3 regions of the Oerskovia sp. NPDC060287 genome follow, and region 1 is predicted to be linked to each of the others. Evidence: riboswitches for the same ligand, from Rfam matches in the RefSeq annotation. Region 1 holds a riboswitch; each other region holds the start of a gene.

Region 1 (2,193 bases):
GCGAGGTCGCTCACGCGGCGCACGTCGATCACGTCCTGCATGGGGTTGGACGGGGTCTCGAAGAAGACGACGTCCGCGGGGGTCGACAGCGCCTCCTCCCACTGCGAGAGCACGTGACCGTCGACGTAGTCGGTGCGCACGCCCCACTTGGCGAAGATCTCGTCGAATATCACGAGCGACGAGCCGAACAGTGCGCGGGCTGCGACGATGCGCGAGCCGGATCCGACCAGCGCCGCGAGCGACGTGAAGACCGCGGACATGCCCGAGGCCGTGGCGTAGCAGGCCTCGGCGCCCTCGATGAGGCGCAGCCGCTCCTCGAACGTGTGCACGGTCGGGTTGCCGTAGCGCGAGTAGATGAAGCGGTCGACCTCGCCCGTGAACGCGGCCTCGGCCTCGGCGGCGCTCCCGTAGACGTAGCCCTGCGTGAGGAAGAGGGCCTCGCTCGTCTCCTCGAACTCGGAGCGGGAGTGGCCACCGCGCACCGCGAGGGTGTCGGGTCGCACCGAGCGCGGGAGCGGGCCGCGGCCCGAGCCTCCGGGGATCCCGGCGGGGACGCGCAGGACGCCGTCCCCGGTGCCGGCGCTCACGACTGCTTCCAGGGGAGGCCCGCTGCGCGCCAGCCGTCGGCACCACGGTGACCGGCGCCGTCGAGCGCTCCCTCGAAGCCCTCGAGGACGTTGTACGCCGGGCCGAGGCCCGCCGCGGTCGCGGCCTTGGCCGCGCCGATCGACCGCGCACCGGAGCGGCACAGGAACACGACCGGGCGCTCGGGGGTCACACCGGCCGCGGTGAGGTCGGCGACGAACGCCGGGTTGGGGCGGCCCTCGACCGTGACCCACTGGGTCAGGACCGGTTCGCGGCCCGCCGAGGACAGGTCAGGGACGCCGACGAAGCGCCACTCGGCGTCGGTGCGGACGTCGACGAGGACGGCGTCCGGGTCCGACTGGAGAAGGGTCCACGCCTGCAGGGGCGTGATGTCGCCGGCGTAGCCGTCGGCGGGCCGGGCGTCGGGGACCGGTGCAGCGGTCGCGCGGTCGGGGGCACTCATGGTGATCCTCCATCGGTCGTGGCGGTAGCACCCTCGCCCGTCGCCGGGGGGTTGCTGCGGCGTCATCGTGCCAAGTCACTCAGCCGCTCTGGATGGTTGCGTCGGATCGTACGCCACCGTGCCCACAGGATGGAACGCCTGTCTCGCAGGGTGGTCAGGGGATAGGTTGCCGTGCATGGAGAGCTTCCCGTCCGGCCGTGAGATCGAGGATTCCTGTCGAGGTAGAGGGCTCGGGGCCTCTACCTCGACGCAAGCCCTCTCTCTCGGGGCAGACGGTCGTGAGCAGAGCCCGCCCGAGGAGGTCCTGACCGGGGGCAACTCCACGACCGTCGTGCGGAGCGGCGACACGGTCCGCCGGAGCGCCGGGCCGTGGACGCCCACGGTCCAGGCTCTCCTGGCGTACCTGCGGGCGACCGGCGTCACCGAGGTGCCCGAGCCGCTGGGCGTCGACGACCAGGGGCGCGAGGTCCTGTCCTACCTCCCGGGCGACGTCGCGAACTATCCGCTGCCCGACTGGCTCTGGGACGAGTCGGTGCTCCGCGACGCGGGCGCGCTCCTGCGACGCGTGCACGACGCGAGCATCGGGTTCCTCGCGGCCACGGCCGTGCCCGGCGGTGCGGTCTCGGGCGGCACGGCCGCCGGGGGCTCCGTCGTCGACGGCGCTGCAGCCGTCCCCGTACCCGCCGCCGCCCCGACCTGGCAGCTCCCGGCGCACGAGCCGGTCGAGGTCGTGTGCCACAACGACGTCGCCCCGTACAACCTGGTCTTCCGCGCCGGGACGCTGGTGGGCCTCATCGACTTCGACACCGCGAGCCCCGGCCCGCGGGTCCGGGACCTGGCCTACCTGGGATACCGGCTCGCGCCCTTCGTGGCGGACGCCGCGGGCGAGGACGGGAGCGACGTCGTCGGGCGCCTGGATCCTCTCGCGCGCCTCGACGCGCTGGTCGCGGCCTACGGGCTGCCCTTCTCGCGTCGTGAGGTCCTGAGCGTGATGGTCGAGCGTCTCGAGGAGATCGCGGACTTCACCGACGGCCGCGCAGAGGAGACGGGCCGGTCCGACTTCCTCGACCATGCGGCCATGTACCGCGCCGACGCGCGCCGCGTCGCGGCCCTGGCAGAGGACGCTCCGCCCGCCTGACAGACCC
Region 2 (2,193 bases), on a different contig from region 1:
GCGACGACCGCGACGCCCGCGGGGTGCTGCCGGAAGACGGCCTTGTAGGCGTCGGGGCTGAGCTGGGGCTCGTCCTGCTCGTGGAGCAGGGCCTCGAGCCCGGCGAGGCCCGCGACGTCGGAGCGGGTGGTGGGTTCGGCGGTCATCGGGTCACCTCGGCGAGCTCGGGGGCGGTCTGGTGGGTGGTGGCGTCCTGCCCGACGGCGGCGCTCGCCGCCCGGAGCAGCGGGCCCCCCGCGCGGTCGAGCCAGGCGTCGACGGCGCTCGCGAGCTCGGCCTCGCCGAGCTGGGAGTCCAGGAGCGTGAGCGTCCGCGCGGGGACGGTCGCGCCCAGCTCGACGAGGAGCGGGCGCAGGTGCACCTCGCCCGCGAGGGCGTGCGCCGGGTTGCCCGACACGACGACCGGGACCGCGACGACCCCGGCCAGGCCGTCCGGGCCGTAGAGGTCGAGGAACGCCTTGAGCAGGCCGGTGTACGAGCCCTTGTAGACGGGGGTCGCGACGACCAGGACGGTCGCGCCCGCGACGACCTCGCGCGCGGCGTCGGCCCGGGGGTGCACGGGGGCCAGGACCTCGGCCGCGATCTCGGCGAGGTCGATCGTGGCGGGGGGCGGGGTGGCCGCGAGGCCCAGGTGGTCGGTGACCCGGGTCGCGACGGCCTGCGCCGCGGACAGGGTCCGTGACCCGGGGCGGGGGTTGCCGACCAGGGTGACCACGGCGGGTCGGGGCGGGTGGGATGCGCCGTCGGCGGGGCCAGGCCGGGTGTCGAGGCCGCTGTCGGTGCCGGCCGAGTCGCTGGGCGGTGTCTGGTGCTGCGTCATGGTGTCCTCGCTGTCGTCGTGCTGCACGCTTGCCGCGCCGGTGCCGGCGCGGCCAGGTCATCTCCCGGAGCACCCCGTCGTGGGAGGGGTTGCTGACCAGCGAGCCGGGGCTTGGCGCTGGTGCTCGTGACCGTTGGGTAGGGGTATAGCCCGACCGACGCCAATCTGTACCGATCCGGTCGAGATTTCTCACGGCGTGGACGGTTGTTTCGTGGCGGGCTCGCGCGCTGCGTGCCGGGCGGCCCCGGGTCGCCTGCGTGGCACGGCCGCGCCGGGGCTCCCGGCGGCGGCCCCGGGCAACCGTGATGTCCCAGGTCGTGAGCCTGCCGTCTCCCAGAGTGGGACGGGAGTACGGCGCTGTTTACACGTACGTAACCTGGTGCAGTTAAGAACCAGCCCTGCCGAGGAGCACTTCATGGATAGTCGTCTGCACTCCGTCTACGACGAGGTCCTCGCCCGCAACCCTGGTGAGGCCGAGTTCCACCAGGCGGTGCGTGAGGTCTTCGACTCGCTCGGGCCGGTGCTCCAGAAGAACCCCCAGTACGTCGACGCCGCCGTGCTCGAACGCATCTGCGAGCCCGAGCGACAGATCATCTTCCGCGTGCCGTGGGTCGACGACAAGAACCGCGTGCAGATCAACCGTGGTTTCCGCGTCGAGTTCAACTCGGCGCTCGGCCCGTACAAGGGCGGCCTGCGGTTCCACCCGTCGGTCTACCTGGGGATCGTCAAGTTCCTCGGGTTCGAGCAGATCTTCAAGAACTCGCTCACCGGCATGCCCATCGGCGGCGGCAAGGGCGGCTCGGACTTCGACCCGCGCGGCAAGTCCGACGGCGAGGTCATGCGCTTCTGCCAGTCGTTCATGACCGAGCTCTACCGCCACATCGGCGAGTACACGGACGTCCCGGCCGGCGACATCGGCGTGGGTGGGCGCGAGATCGGCTACCTGTTCGGCCAGTACAAGCGCATCACGAACCGCTACGAGTCCGGTGTCCTCACGGGCAAGGGCATCAGCTGGGGCGGGTCGCTCGTGCGGACCGAGGCCACGGGCTACGGCACGGTCTTCTTCGCCGACCACATGCTGCGCACCAAGGGCCAGAGCTTCGAGGGCCAGCGCGTCGTCGTCTCGGGCTCGGGGAACGTCGCGACCTACGCGATCCAGAAGGCCCAGCAGCTCGGGGCGAACGTCGTGTCGTTCTCCGACTCGTCGGGCTACGTGGTCGACGAGGCCGGCGTGGACGTCGAGCTGCTCCGCCAGATCAAGGAGGTCGAGCGCGGACGCGTGGCCGACTACGTCGAGCGCCGCCCCGGTGCGCGCCTCGTCACGGGCGGCAGCATCTGGGACGTCCCCGCGACCGTCGCCCTGCCCTGCGCCA
Region 3 (2,193 bases), on a different contig from region 1:
CGCGGGCCGATGCGGGGGTAGCCGAGGACGGAACCGGACGGGAACGTGGGTGCACTCATGGTGATTACCTCTGAACTGGTCAGACCGATGCGCTGCCGAGGGCAGGCTCGGAGGAGGGAAGGGGAGTGCCGGAGACCCACGGCCCGCTGGCCAGGTCGGGGGTGCGGGACGAGACGCCGCCGGCGTCCCCCGCTGCCCCACCGCCGAGGTCGACTCCCTCGAGCAGGTCTAGAGCGGCTTGGTGCTTGTTGAAGGTGTAGATGTGGAGGCCGGGCGCGCCGGCCGCGAGGACCTGGCGCGCGAGCTCGACCGAGTGCCGGATGCCCAGGGCGTGGCGCGCGGCGGGGTCCTGCTCGGCCTCGAGGGCTTCGACGACGCGCCGCGGTGCCGGGACGCCCGTGAGCTCCTCGACGCGTGCGAGCCGGGCCGGGTCCGTCATGGGAAGGAGCCCCGCGAGGATCGGGATGGTGACGCCGGCCGCGCGCGCCTCGGCGACGAAGTCGATGTACGACGAGGCCTCGTAGAAGAGCTGTGTGATCGCGAAGTCCGCACCGGCCTGCTGCTTCTGCCACAGGCGGCGCACCTCCTGGGTACGGCTCGTGCCCGCAGCGAGGTTGCCGTCGGGGAACGTCGCGACCGCGATGGTCAGGGGGCGCGCCGCGCCCCGCAGCGCGACGCTCGGGCTCGCGGCGCAGCGTGCGGCCTCGACCTCGCGCAGCAGGGCCACGAGCTCGGTGCTCGACCGCACGCCGTCCTCGGCGGGGCGCCAGTCGGGCTGGTCGCGCGGGGGGTCCCCGCGCAGGGCGAGGAAGCTGCGCACGCCCGCGTCGAGGAAGTCCGTGATGACGTCCTCGACGTCCTCGCGCGAGGCCCCCACGCACGTCAGGTGCGCGATGGGCAGCACGGGCGTGCCGTGCAGGAGCTGGCTGATGACGCGGCGCGAGGTCTCGCGGTCCGTGCCTGCCGCGCCGTAGGTGACCGACACGAAGTCGGGGGAGGTCGCGACGAGCCGGCGCGCGGTCTCCCAGAACTTGGGTGCGGCGTCGGGGCGGCGCGGGGGCATGAGCTCGAACGACACCGTGGGTCGCGGTGCCTCGTGCCCGAAGTGCCCCAGGTCGACGATGCTCATCGGGCGACCGCCGGGAGTGCGAGGGGGGCGCCGACGGTGGCCGCAGCAACGGTCGCCGTGCGGCTCGTGCGGTGGACGGTGCGCCGGGCCCCGGTGTGCGGGGTTGCGCGGAATGATGCCTCGGTCATGAATCGCTCCATCGAACCTGGCTGTAGCACCCGTACCCGCGGGAGGCTTCCGTTGGGGGGTTGCTGCGGTGTCAACGAGCCAGGACTCTCGACCGCTCTGGATGGTGTTGATGATCGTAGGGGGAATCCATGATCTGAGCCAGTATCTGCTCGAAGGATGAGACAGAAGGGTCTGACGGTACGTTTCGACCCGTTTCACGGTTCTCGCGTACTCCCGCGCGGTGCTTCGTCGGTCCCGCGGACGCTCTCCCAACGTACGCCCGTCGGCGGTTCCGAGGGAGGTCGGGGCGCCCGCCGATGACCACTAGGCTCCGAGCGTGCCCCGCCGACGCAGCCAGCAGACCGTCACGTTCGCGCTCGACGACTCCTCGGAGGAGCACGACCTCGACGTGCCCGAAGGCCATGGCCGGCGGGACCCCGCAGGAGGGCAGGGTGGACCGGCGCGCCGGGGGCGCTCCCTGCAGGCCCGACGACGTCGCGCGGCCCTCGTGGTCGGCGTCGCCGCGCTGGGGGTCGCACTCGCCGTGGTGCTCGTGAACCGCCCGCCGACGCAGGACGACACGCACGAGGCGATCGAGAGGACCGACGCCGGCGTGCTCGACCTGAGCCGTGCACCACGCGACCTGTGGAGCGTCCCGACCGACGGGGGGACGCCCTTCGTCGTCGACGACCTGCTGGTGCTGCCGGGCCGCTCGGGCCTCGCCGGGTTCGACGTCGGGACAGGTACCCAGCGCTGGCGGCTCGACGGGCTCGCGGGACAGGTCTGCACCGCGAGCCCCGAGGCCTCGACCGGTCGCGCCGACCCCGCCGGCCCCGCCGCGGGAGACGAGTCGGCGAGGTCCGTCGTGTGCCTCGAGACCGCAGCCGACCAGGTGACCGCGCAGCTCGTGAGCCTCGACGGCTCGGTGGTGGCCGGGGTAGTGCTCGACCCGGCGG

The links. A riboswitch is a leader RNA that binds a small molecule or an ion and turns the genes downstream of it on or off. The one in region 1 is predicted to bind S-adenosylmethionine.
Region 2: linked by a shared signal. The riboswitch ahead of ACFWFR_RS17390 (NADPH-dependent FMN reductase) and the one ahead of ACFWFR_RS10650 (rhodanese-like domain-containing protein) in region 1 are both predicted to bind S-adenosylmethionine.
Region 3: linked by a shared signal. The riboswitch ahead of ACFWFR_RS12995 (methylenetetrahydrofolate reductase) and the one ahead of ACFWFR_RS10650 (rhodanese-like domain-containing protein) in region 1 are both predicted to bind S-adenosylmethionine.

The regions. Positions count from the first base shown of each region.
Region 1 is NZ_JBHXBO010000100.1:5,280-7,472, forward strand. It holds gene ACFWFR_RS10645 (O-succinylhomoserine sulfhydrylase) at 1-560, opposite strand, end outside; gene ACFWFR_RS10650 (rhodanese-like domain-containing protein) at 584-1,048, opposite strand; SAM riboswitch class I at 1,055-1,147, opposite strand; gene ACFWFR_RS10655 (phosphotransferase enzyme family protein) at 1,380-2,186, shown strand.
Region 2 is NZ_JBHXBO010000279.1:453-2,645, reverse strand. It holds gene ACFWFR_RS17395 (flavin reductase family protein) at 1-146, opposite strand, end outside; gene ACFWFR_RS17390 (NADPH-dependent FMN reductase) at 143-820, opposite strand; SAM riboswitch class IV at 841-952, opposite strand; gene gdhA (NADP-specific glutamate dehydrogenase) at 1,236-2,193, shown strand, end outside.
Region 3 is NZ_JBHXBO010000141.1:2,346-4,538, forward strand. It holds gene metE (5-methyltetrahydropteroyltriglutamate--homocysteine S-methyltransferase) at 1-59, opposite strand, end outside; gene ACFWFR_RS12995 (methylenetetrahydrofolate reductase) at 80-1,129, opposite strand; SAM riboswitch class I at 1,263-1,365, opposite strand; gene ACFWFR_RS13000 (PQQ-binding-like beta-propeller repeat protein) at 1,575-2,193, shown strand, end outside.